Regions from separate parts of the Streptomyces sp. NPDC043726 genome, predicted to be linked through region 2. Evidence: riboswitches for the same ligand, from Rfam matches in the RefSeq annotation. Region 2 holds a riboswitch; the other holds the start of a gene.
What was found. A riboswitch is a leader RNA that binds a small molecule or an ion and turns the genes downstream of it on or off. The one in region 2 is predicted to bind ZMP and ZTP.
Positions count from the first base shown of each region.

Region 1 (4,401 bases), on a different contig from region 2:
CGGCACGCTGACGCTCCGGCTGGAGGGGGTGGCGTCGAGACAGCGGGCGGTGGAGATCGCGAAGTCGCTGGAGAAGTCCTCCGGATAGTCGGTCGGGGGTGGGAACCCCGGCGGCTCGGGCGGTGTACCAGAAGTGACACGCGGCTCGGGGACGGGCCGCACGGCGATCGACTTGCTGGGGGTTCGGATGCGCGGTCGAGTGCGTGGACTGGCGGCGGGATGGCGTCGGCTGACGGCGTCGGCGGGGGCGTTGACGGTGACGCTGGCGATGCTCGTGTGGGGTGCGGCGCCCGCCTCGGCCGGAGGTCCGACGAGCGTGTTCCTGGTCTCGCCGGAGACCGGTCGGACGGCGGGGCTGTACTACTCGGACCGGGAGTACGGCCGGCTGGACTCCCTCCTCAGGGCGGGCTCGTTCCGGGCCCCGCCCGAGGGCGTGCGGGCCGACCGGCGGATCACCCTCACCTGGCTCGTCCATGACACCAGCCCCTGGCGGGTCGACTGGATCTTCCCGGTCAGCGGGAGCGAGGACGTTTGGGTGCGCCGGGCGATGATCCCCTCCGATCCGACGACCCCGAGTTGGCACCGCGCCGCCGACCCCGGCCCCATCCGCGCCCTGCTGTCCGACCTGGACCTGCTGGGCCGCCCCGACTCCGGGGAGGACCTGTCCGCCTTCTCGCTGCGGGATGTGTACCGCGACGACTCGGCGGCGGGAGCGCCGGTCGAGCCGACCGAGCCGGTCGAGGCGGAATCCCCGCCCGCGCCCCGGAGCACGGCGGCAGCGCGCTCGGACGACGACACCGGCTGGTGGTGGGCCCTGGCAGGGGGTGCGGCGGGAGCGGCGCTGGCACTGGTCCTGCGGCCCTTCGCCACCCGGTGGCCGCTGGGCGGTCGGGGGGACCCGGGGCCCCGGCAGGAGCTGCGGGACGTGTGAGGCGGCGGGACCGGCGCTGTACGGCGGGACGGCGGCGGCCGGGGTGGGCGGCAGGCTCGCGATACGCCGCGCGGCGGCCCGGCCGGGTGCCGGACCGCCGCGTGAGGGGCCGCGTCAGCGGCTCATCGATCTGTGAGAGTCACCTTCGAGAGGCGACTTCGAGGATCGCTGCTCTTTGACAACTCAAGAGAGTGCTGATCAGCCGAGGTCGATCTCCGGGTACAGCGGGAAGCCGGCCACCAGGTCGGTCGCCCGGCGCGAGATCTCGTCCGCGATCTTCGCGTCCAGGACGTGGGCGGCCTTGGAGGGGGCACCGGATTTGGTGGTACCCGCCTCGGTGGTGGTGAGGACGCGGTCGATCAGGCCGGCGACCTCGTCCATCTCGGCGGCGCCGAGACCGCGGGTGGTCAGGGCGGGGGTGCCGATGCGGATGCCGGAGGTGTACCAGGCGCCGTTGGGGTCGGCCGGGATGGCGTTGCGGTTGGTGACGATGCCGGACTCCAGGAGCGCGGCCTCGGCCTGGCGGCCGGTCAGGCCGTAGGAGGTGGCCACGTCGATCAGGTTCAGGTGGTTGTCCGTGCCGCCCGTCACCAGGGTCGCGCCCCGGCGCATCAGGCCCTCGGCGAGGGCCCGGGAGTTGTCGACGATGCGCTGGGCGTAGTCCTGGAAGGAGGGCTGCCGGGCCTCGGCGAGGGCGACGGCCTTGGCGGCCATGACGTGCGGGAGCGGGCCGCCGAGGACCATCGGGCAGCCTCGGTCGACCTGGTCCTTGAGGGAGTCGTCGCACAGGACCATGCCACCGCGCGGGCCGCGCAGCGACTTGTGAGTGGTCGTGGTGACGATCTGGGCGTGCGGGACCGGGTCGAAGTCGCCGGTGAGGACCTTGCCGGCGACCAGGCCCGCGAAGTGGGCCATGTCGACCATGAGGGTCGCGCCGACCTCGTCGGCGATCTCCCGCATGATCCGGAAGTTCACCAGACGGGGGTAGGCGGAGTACCCGGCGACGATGATCAGCGGCTTGAACTCCCGGGCGGAGGCGCGCAGCGCCTCGTAGTCCAGGAGGCCGGTGGTCGGGTCGGTGCCGTAGGAGCGCTGGTCGAACATCTTGCCGGAGATGTTCGGGCGGAAGCCGTGGGTGAGGTGGCCGCCGGCGTCCAGGGACATGCCGAGCATGCGCTGGTTTCCGAAGGCCTGGCGCAGCTCGGCCCAGTCGGCGTCGGAGAGGTCGTTGACCTGGCGGACGCCGGCCTTCTCCAGGGCGGGTGCCTCGACGCGGGCGGCGAGGACGGACCAGAAGGCGACGAGGTTGGCGTCGATTCCGGAGTGCGGCTGGACGTAGGCGTGGCGGGCGCCGAAGAGCTCCTTGGCGTGTTCGGCGGCGAGGGACTCGACCGTGTCGACATTGCGGCAGCCGGCGTAGAAGCGGCGGCCGACGGTGCCCTCGGCGTACTTGTCGCTGAACCAGTTGCCCATCGCCAGCAGAGTGGCCGGCGAGGCGTAGTTCTCGGAGGCGATCAGCTTGAGCATCTCGCGCTGGTCGTGGACCTCCTGGCCGATGGCGTCGGCGACCCGCGGCTCCACGGCGCGGATGACGTCGAGGGCGGCGCGGAAGGCGGTGGATTCGTGGGACAGGGGCTGCTCGGACAAGTCGGCCTCCGGACGGCGTGGCGTTCAGCGTTCACGGTTCGGCCCAGGCGCACGGCACACAGTCACGACCGGGCCGCTCCCCGATGGTCGGTCCCATCCCAGCGCGCCAGTCACGGCCCGCTGGTCAGCCTACCGGGCGCGCCGTCGGGTGAAGGTCCCGCGTCCACCATCCGAGCAAGGATAGGAAGGGGGTCCCGCTTGTCTTCGGGTGTCTTCTGGAGGTGCCGTGACCACTACGGAAACCCTCATCGCCGCGGCCGAGGCGCACGGCGCGCACAACTACGCGCCGCTGCCGGTCGTCGTCGCGTCGGCCGACGGGGCTTGGATGACGGATGTGGAGGGGCGGCGGTATCTGGATCTGCTCGCCGGCTACTCGGCCCTCAACTTCGGGCACCGCAACCGGCGGATCGTCGAGGCGGCGAAGGCGCAGCTGGAGCGGGTGACGCTGACGTCGCGGGCGTTCCATCACGACCGGTACGCCGCGTTCTGCGAGCAGCTCGCGCAGTTGTGCGGCATGGAGATGGTGCTGCCGATGAACACGGGCGCGGAGGCGGTGGAGACCGCGGTGAAGACGGCCCGGAAGTGGGGCTACCGGGTCAAGGGCGTGCCCGCCGAGATGGCGAAGATCGTGGTCGCGGGCAACAACTTCCACGGCCGTACGACGACCCTGATCAGCTTCTCCACGGATCCGGAGGCACGGGCGGACTTCGGGCCGTACACACCCGGGTTCGAGATCGTGCCGTTCGGGGATCTGACGGCGATGCGTTCGGCGCTGAGCGAGAACACGGTGGCGGTGCTGCTGGAGCCGATCCAGGGCGAGGCGGGGGTGCTGGTGCCGCCGTCCGGCTATCTGGCGGCGGTGCGGGAGCTGGCCCGGGAGCGGAACGTGCTCTTCGTGGCCGATGAGATCCAGTCGGGGCTCGGGCGGACGGGGCGGACCTTCGCGTGCGAGCACGAGGGGGTCGTGCCGGACATGTACGTGCTGGGCAAGGCGCTCGGGGGCGGAGTGGTGCCGGTGTCGGCGGTGGTGTCCTCGGCCGAGGTGCTGGGGGTGTTCGGGCCCGGCGAGCACGGCTCGACGTTCGGCGGGAATCCGCTGGCCTGTGCGGTGGCGCTGGAGGTGATCGCGATGATGCGGACGGGTGAGTTCCAGGCGCGTTCGGCGGAGCTGGGTGGCCATCTGCACCGGGAGCTGACCGCGCTGGCCGACACCGGCAGGGTCACGGCGGTGCGGGGGCGGGGGCTGTGGGCGGGCATCGACATCGCCCCGCGCTACGGCACCGGGCGTGAGGTGTCGGAGAAGCTGATGGACCGGGGTGTGCTGGTGAAGGACACCCATGGCCCCACGGTCCGGATCGCGCCGCCGTTGGTGATCGGCAAGGAGGACCTGGACTGGGGGCTCGCCCAACTCCGGTCCGTACTGGGGGTATGACCGATCACTTTGGTCCGTACTGGCGGTGCAGCCGATCGGGTCGCCCCGGGCCCGGACCGGGCCGTACCGGCCTGGAGGGTCGTGTGCGCCGTACCGGCCTCAGAGGATCACGTGCGGGAGGAAGCGCGCGTACTCGTCCGTGATCAGTCCCGCCGACTCGCGGATGCCCAGGCCCGCCGACTCGTCCTCGACGACCCAGGCGCCGAGGACGACCCGGTTGCCGTCGAAGTCGGGCAGCGGGGCCAGCTCCTGGTAGCAGCAGGGCTCGTCGCGGATGACGGGGTCGGCTCCCGGTTCGTGGACGGTCACGCCCGCGCCCTCGCGGCCCAGCAGGGGTTTGGCGACGTAGCCGGTGGTGCGGGCCAGGTCGCGCGGGCCGTCGAGGTGGGCC
Region 1 covers NZ_JBWKCI010000001.1:623,879-628,279, forward strand. Annotated here, with positions in the region: gene AC068Z_RS02880 (hypothetical protein) at 1-88, shown strand, start outside; gene AC068Z_RS02885 (hypothetical protein) at 188-931, shown strand; gene AC068Z_RS02890 (glycine hydroxymethyltransferase) at 1,130-2,578, opposite strand; ZMP/ZTP riboswitch at 2,613-2,702, opposite strand; gene rocD (ornithine--oxo-acid transaminase) at 2,805-4,010, shown strand; gene AC068Z_RS02900 (glutathionylspermidine synthase family protein) at 4,110-4,401, opposite strand, start outside.
Region 1: it holds a riboswitch for ZMP and ZTP, as region 2 does, so the genes downstream of both, AC068Z_RS02890 (glycine hydroxymethyltransferase) here and AC068Z_RS04730 (bifunctional 5,10-methylenetetrahydrofolate dehydrogenase/5,10-methenyltetrahydrofolate cyclohydrolase) in region 2, are expected to answer to the same signal.

Region 2 (4,401 bases):
GGAGCGCCACGCCCGTGAGCGTGCCGAGGTGGTAGTCGCCCAGGGGCAGCGCGTCCGCGTCACCCAGGGCCCGGTGGCCGACCTGGGCGGCGGTCCAGACGCCGACGCCGGGCAGCTTCGCCAGCACGTCGTACGCCCGTTCGGGATCGCCGGCGCAGCGGTCGAGCCGTACGGCGTGGCGGGCGGCCTCGACGACGGTGGCGGAGCGGTGCAGGTCCACGCCCGCCCGGCGCCACTCCCAACTGGGTACGGTGCGCCAGATCTCCGGGGGCGGGGGCACGCGCATGCCGTCGGGCGCGGGGCCGGGCGGCGGCTCCCCGTACTTCCGGACCAGGCGGGCGAAGGAGGCGGCGGCGTCCAGGCCGACGACGCGCTGTTCGAGGACCGCGGGCACGAGGGCCTCGAACAACCGCCCGGTGCAGGGGATCCGTAGGCCGGGCAGGCGGTGTACGGCCCCGCGCAGCACGGGGTGAGCGGGCCGGAACAGTTCGGGCCGGTCGCCCTCGCCGAGTTCACGGCGCACGGAGTCGGCGAGTTCGGCCGCGCCGGGTCCCCAGACGTCGACGCCGAGGTCGTCCAGGCGGTACTGGCGGATGCGGTAGGTGACCGCCCCGGAGGCGGTGCGCGCGACGCGCCAGACGGTGCCGTCGGGTTCGACCCGGTGCGTGGGGTCGCGGGAGCCGCGGCGCAGGCTCGACAGGGTCAGCCGCGCGTCCACGGGGAAGCCGGGCCGCCAGCGCACGGACCGGTCCGGAGGCTGCCGCATGCCTCCACCCTCCCGGAAACCCCGAAGGGCCGCCCGGCGGTCCGGGCGGCCCTTCGGGGCGGGGTACGGCGGGTCAGTACTCGATGCCGGGGAGCAGACCGGTGACGGGGGCGGCCAGGTCGGTGACCTGGTGCAGCTGGTTCAGCTCGTGCACCCGGTTGAGCTCGTTCAGCTGCGCCGAAGGCCGCGGCATGGCCGCCTTGTGCTGCTCCGGGATGTCGCTCACGGTCAGTGAGTCGAGCATGCGGATCGGGCTGAGGTTCGCGCCGGGGGCGGCCTCCGCCTCGGCCGCGCTCGCCAGCGGCGCGGCGAGGCCGGTGGCCGAGACGGCCAGACCGACGGCGGCGACGATACGTCGAGTTGAGATCATGTTCGGAGCAACGCCGACGGGCCCCCGCCGGACACGGCCGCCGACCACGGCTCACCCGTGAGGCGGACCGGCCCACCACGCTCGCCCCGCCCGCAGACCAGCGCGCCCGCACCCGCGAGGCCGCCCCGAGGCCGCGGCCCCGACCGGGAACCCACCCCAGCCCCCCGACCGCGAGCGACGGCCGCCCGGCCCGGCCCCCGTGGTCGCCCCCGCTGCGCTTGCCGAGGCTGCCGGGGCGGAGGAGCCTCGTAGGTGAGGCCGTCGCGGCACGCTCCCCCGAGGCCGCGGGCCTTCGAGGAGGCAACCATGGGCAGCGCGGCACGCCCCGGCTTCGACACCGAAGCCCTGCGCCGGGGCATCGAGGGAGACACGGCGACGACGCTCCTGTCGCTCTACGCGGACGACGCCGAACTGCGCGTCGTGGACCGCAACACCCAGCCCAGCAGTCCCCGGGTCCTGCACGGCCGTGACGAGATCAGCGAGTTGCTGGAGGACGTCTACAGCCGCGACATGACCCACAAGCTGGAGCGCTGCGTCGTCGAGGGCGACACCGTCGCCTTCAGCGAGTCCTGTCGGTACTCCGACGGGGTACGGGTGCTCGCCGAGTCGATGGCGTCCGTGAAGGACGGCAAGATCGTCGAGCAGACGATGATCCAGGCCTGGGACGAGTAAAGGAGTCCGTTAGGGTGGGGGCGGGCCGTGACTGGCGCTGAGGTGGAGCACCACCGGGGAGCGGCCTACGCAGAGTCGATGCCGTGCGCCTGGGCGAACCGGAACAAGCCCAGGAGTGGATCATGTCTCAGGCACGGCTCATGGACGGCACGTCCCTCGCCCGCACGATCGTCGAGGAGACCGCCGAGCGAGCGGCCCAGCTCACCGAGCGCACCGGCACCACGCCCTGTCTGGCGACGGTTCTGGTCGGCGAGGACCCGGCGTCGGTCACCTACGTCCGGATGAAGCAGAACCGCTGCCGCAAGGCCGGCATCGAGTCCCGGCACGTGGCGCTGCCCGCGGCCACCACCACCGAGGAACTCGTCGCCGAGCTGCGGAAGCTGTCGGACGACCCCGGGGTGCACGGCATCCTGCTCCAGCACCCGATGGGCGCGCACATCGACGAGCGGGCCGCGTTCGAGGCGATAGCGCCGGAGAAGGACGTGGACGGCGTCACCTTCGCCTCCTTCGCCACGATGAGCTTCGGACTGCCGGGCTTCGTGTCCTGCACGCCCGGCGGCATCATGCGGCTGCTGGACGCCTACGACGTCGATCCCTCCGGCAAGCGCGCGGTGGTCGTCGGCCGCAGCGCGATCCTGGGCAAGCCGGCCGGCATGCTGCTGCTCGCCCGCGACGCGACGGTGACCTACTGCCACTCCCGTACGGCGGACCTGTCGGCGGCGGTCCGGGAGGCGGACATCGTGGTCGCCGCCGTGGGGCGGCCCCGGCTGATCCGGGGTCAGGACATCAAGCCCGGCGCGGTCGTCGTCGACGCCGGGTACAACGCGGGGAACGTCGGCGACGTCGACTTCGACTCCGCCGTCGAGCGAGCCTCGCTGATCACGCCGGTGCCGGGCGGGGTGGGTCCGATGACGATCGCCGTCCTGCTGGAGCAGACGGTGACCGCGGCCGCCCGGCAGCTCGGGGTGTGATCAGCGCGTCCAGGCGCGGTACGACATCACGTCACCGGCCCTGACGCCGTACTCGGGCTCCGCCGCGGCGAAGGTGCTCTCGAGTCCCAGGACGGCGCCGGTGGCCGGGTCCAGGATCAGCATCCGGCGGATGCCGGAACCGTCGTGCACGTACGCCTGTCCGACCCGTCCGAGCCGGTCCGTCACCCGGCCCACCGGCCTGAGCCCCTCGGCGTCCGCCAGCAGCCGGGTGAGCGCGGCCGACTCCCGGGCGCCGAGCGTCCAGGTGTCGAGCAGCACCCCGACGGCGTCGAGGAGTTGGCCGGTGTCCAGCCGGCTTCCGCTGTACGTGGCCTCCTGGAGGTAGGCACGCAGGCGCGCGGGGTCGGCGGGCGGCCCCGACTGGGGCGGGGCGTCGCTCCAACTGGGCGGGTACGTCCGCCTGCTGAGGACGTGGCCGTCGTCGACGAGTTCCCCGTCGTCGGTCAGCACCGGCCGGCCGGGGTGCGTGGGGTCGGTCGCCACGACGAGTTCCGTGTGGCTGCCGTCGGCCCGCCACCGCACGAGACGTTCCTCGGGGAGCGTGACCGGCGGCTCGTCCTCGCTCATCCCGAGGCTCCACGACCGTACGTGGGTGCCCTTGCGGAGCTTCGGCGCACCGTCGGCCGCCGCCGCCTGCCCCCTGTCGGCCAGGGTCCGCAGGGTTACGGGCGTGGCGTCGGCCCGCACCACGAGCGGGCGGGGTGCGGCGAGGGCGGGGGTGGTGGTCCGGTCGGAGAACAGCAGCGCCGACACGAGCGCGGCGACCAGGGCCGTGGCCGTCAATGCCCAGCGCAGGCGGGGCCGGCGGGAGGTCCGGTCGTTCAGCAGCCGGTTCAGGTGGCGTTCGGCGGTGTGGTCCAAGGGTCCGTCGCCGAAGTGGGGGCCGTCGGTCGGGACCGGGTTGGCGCCGCGGAGGAGGTCGAGTTCGTCAGCCATGGCCGTGCTCCTTGGCGGGGGTCGTGGGGCCGATGCGGTCGATCTCGGCTCTGAGCCGGCGCCGGGCCCGGTGCAGGCGCATGGCCGCGGCGCGGGTGCCGCAGCCGAGGGCGAGGGCCACTTCGTCGATGCCGAGTTCCTCCCAGGCCGTCAGCCGCAGCACCTCCTGGTCGGCCGGGGAGAGCCGGGCGAGGGCGTCGTGCACCCAGGCGCCGGGGGCCTCCGCGTCGGGGCCGTCCTCCACGTGCCGGCCGTGGGCCGCGTCGTCGTTGCCCATCCGGCGCACCAGTCGCCGTCTGCGGCCCTGGCCGCGTACCGCGTTCGCCAGGCAGTTGCGTGCCACGCCGTACAACCAGGGCAGCGGGGTCGCGGGCAGGTCGGCACGGCGCCGCCAGGCCACCGTGAACACCTCCGCCACCACTTCCTCGACGTCGTCCGTGCGCCCGTCGAGGCGCCGCGCGACATAGCGGCTGACCGCCCAGTAGTGCTCGCGATAGGCAGCGGCGAAGATCTCGTCGTTGCTCATGTCCCGTTCGTGTCCGGCACCCCCGGGATCGTCACACCCGGTCTCGGTGATTCTTGTCGCGTCCCCGAAGTGTGACGTGGGCCCGGGGCGCGGACACAGGCGGGTCGTGAGAGACCAAGTCGACAGAGACCGAAACGTC
Region 2 covers NZ_JBWKCI010000002.1:213-4,613, reverse strand. Annotated here, with positions in the region: gene AC068Z_RS04745 (DNA-3-methyladenine glycosylase family protein) at 1-766, opposite strand, end outside; gene AC068Z_RS04740 (hypothetical protein) at 840-1,136, opposite strand; gene AC068Z_RS04735 (nuclear transport factor 2 family protein) at 1,443-1,808, shown strand; ZMP/ZTP riboswitch at 1,826-1,910, shown strand; gene AC068Z_RS04730 (bifunctional 5,10-methylenetetrahydrofolate dehydrogenase/5,10-methenyltetrahydrofolate cyclohydrolase) at 1,931-2,779, shown strand; gene AC068Z_RS04725 (CU044_5270 family protein) at 2,780-3,736, opposite strand; gene AC068Z_RS04720 (RNA polymerase sigma factor) at 3,729-4,262, opposite strand.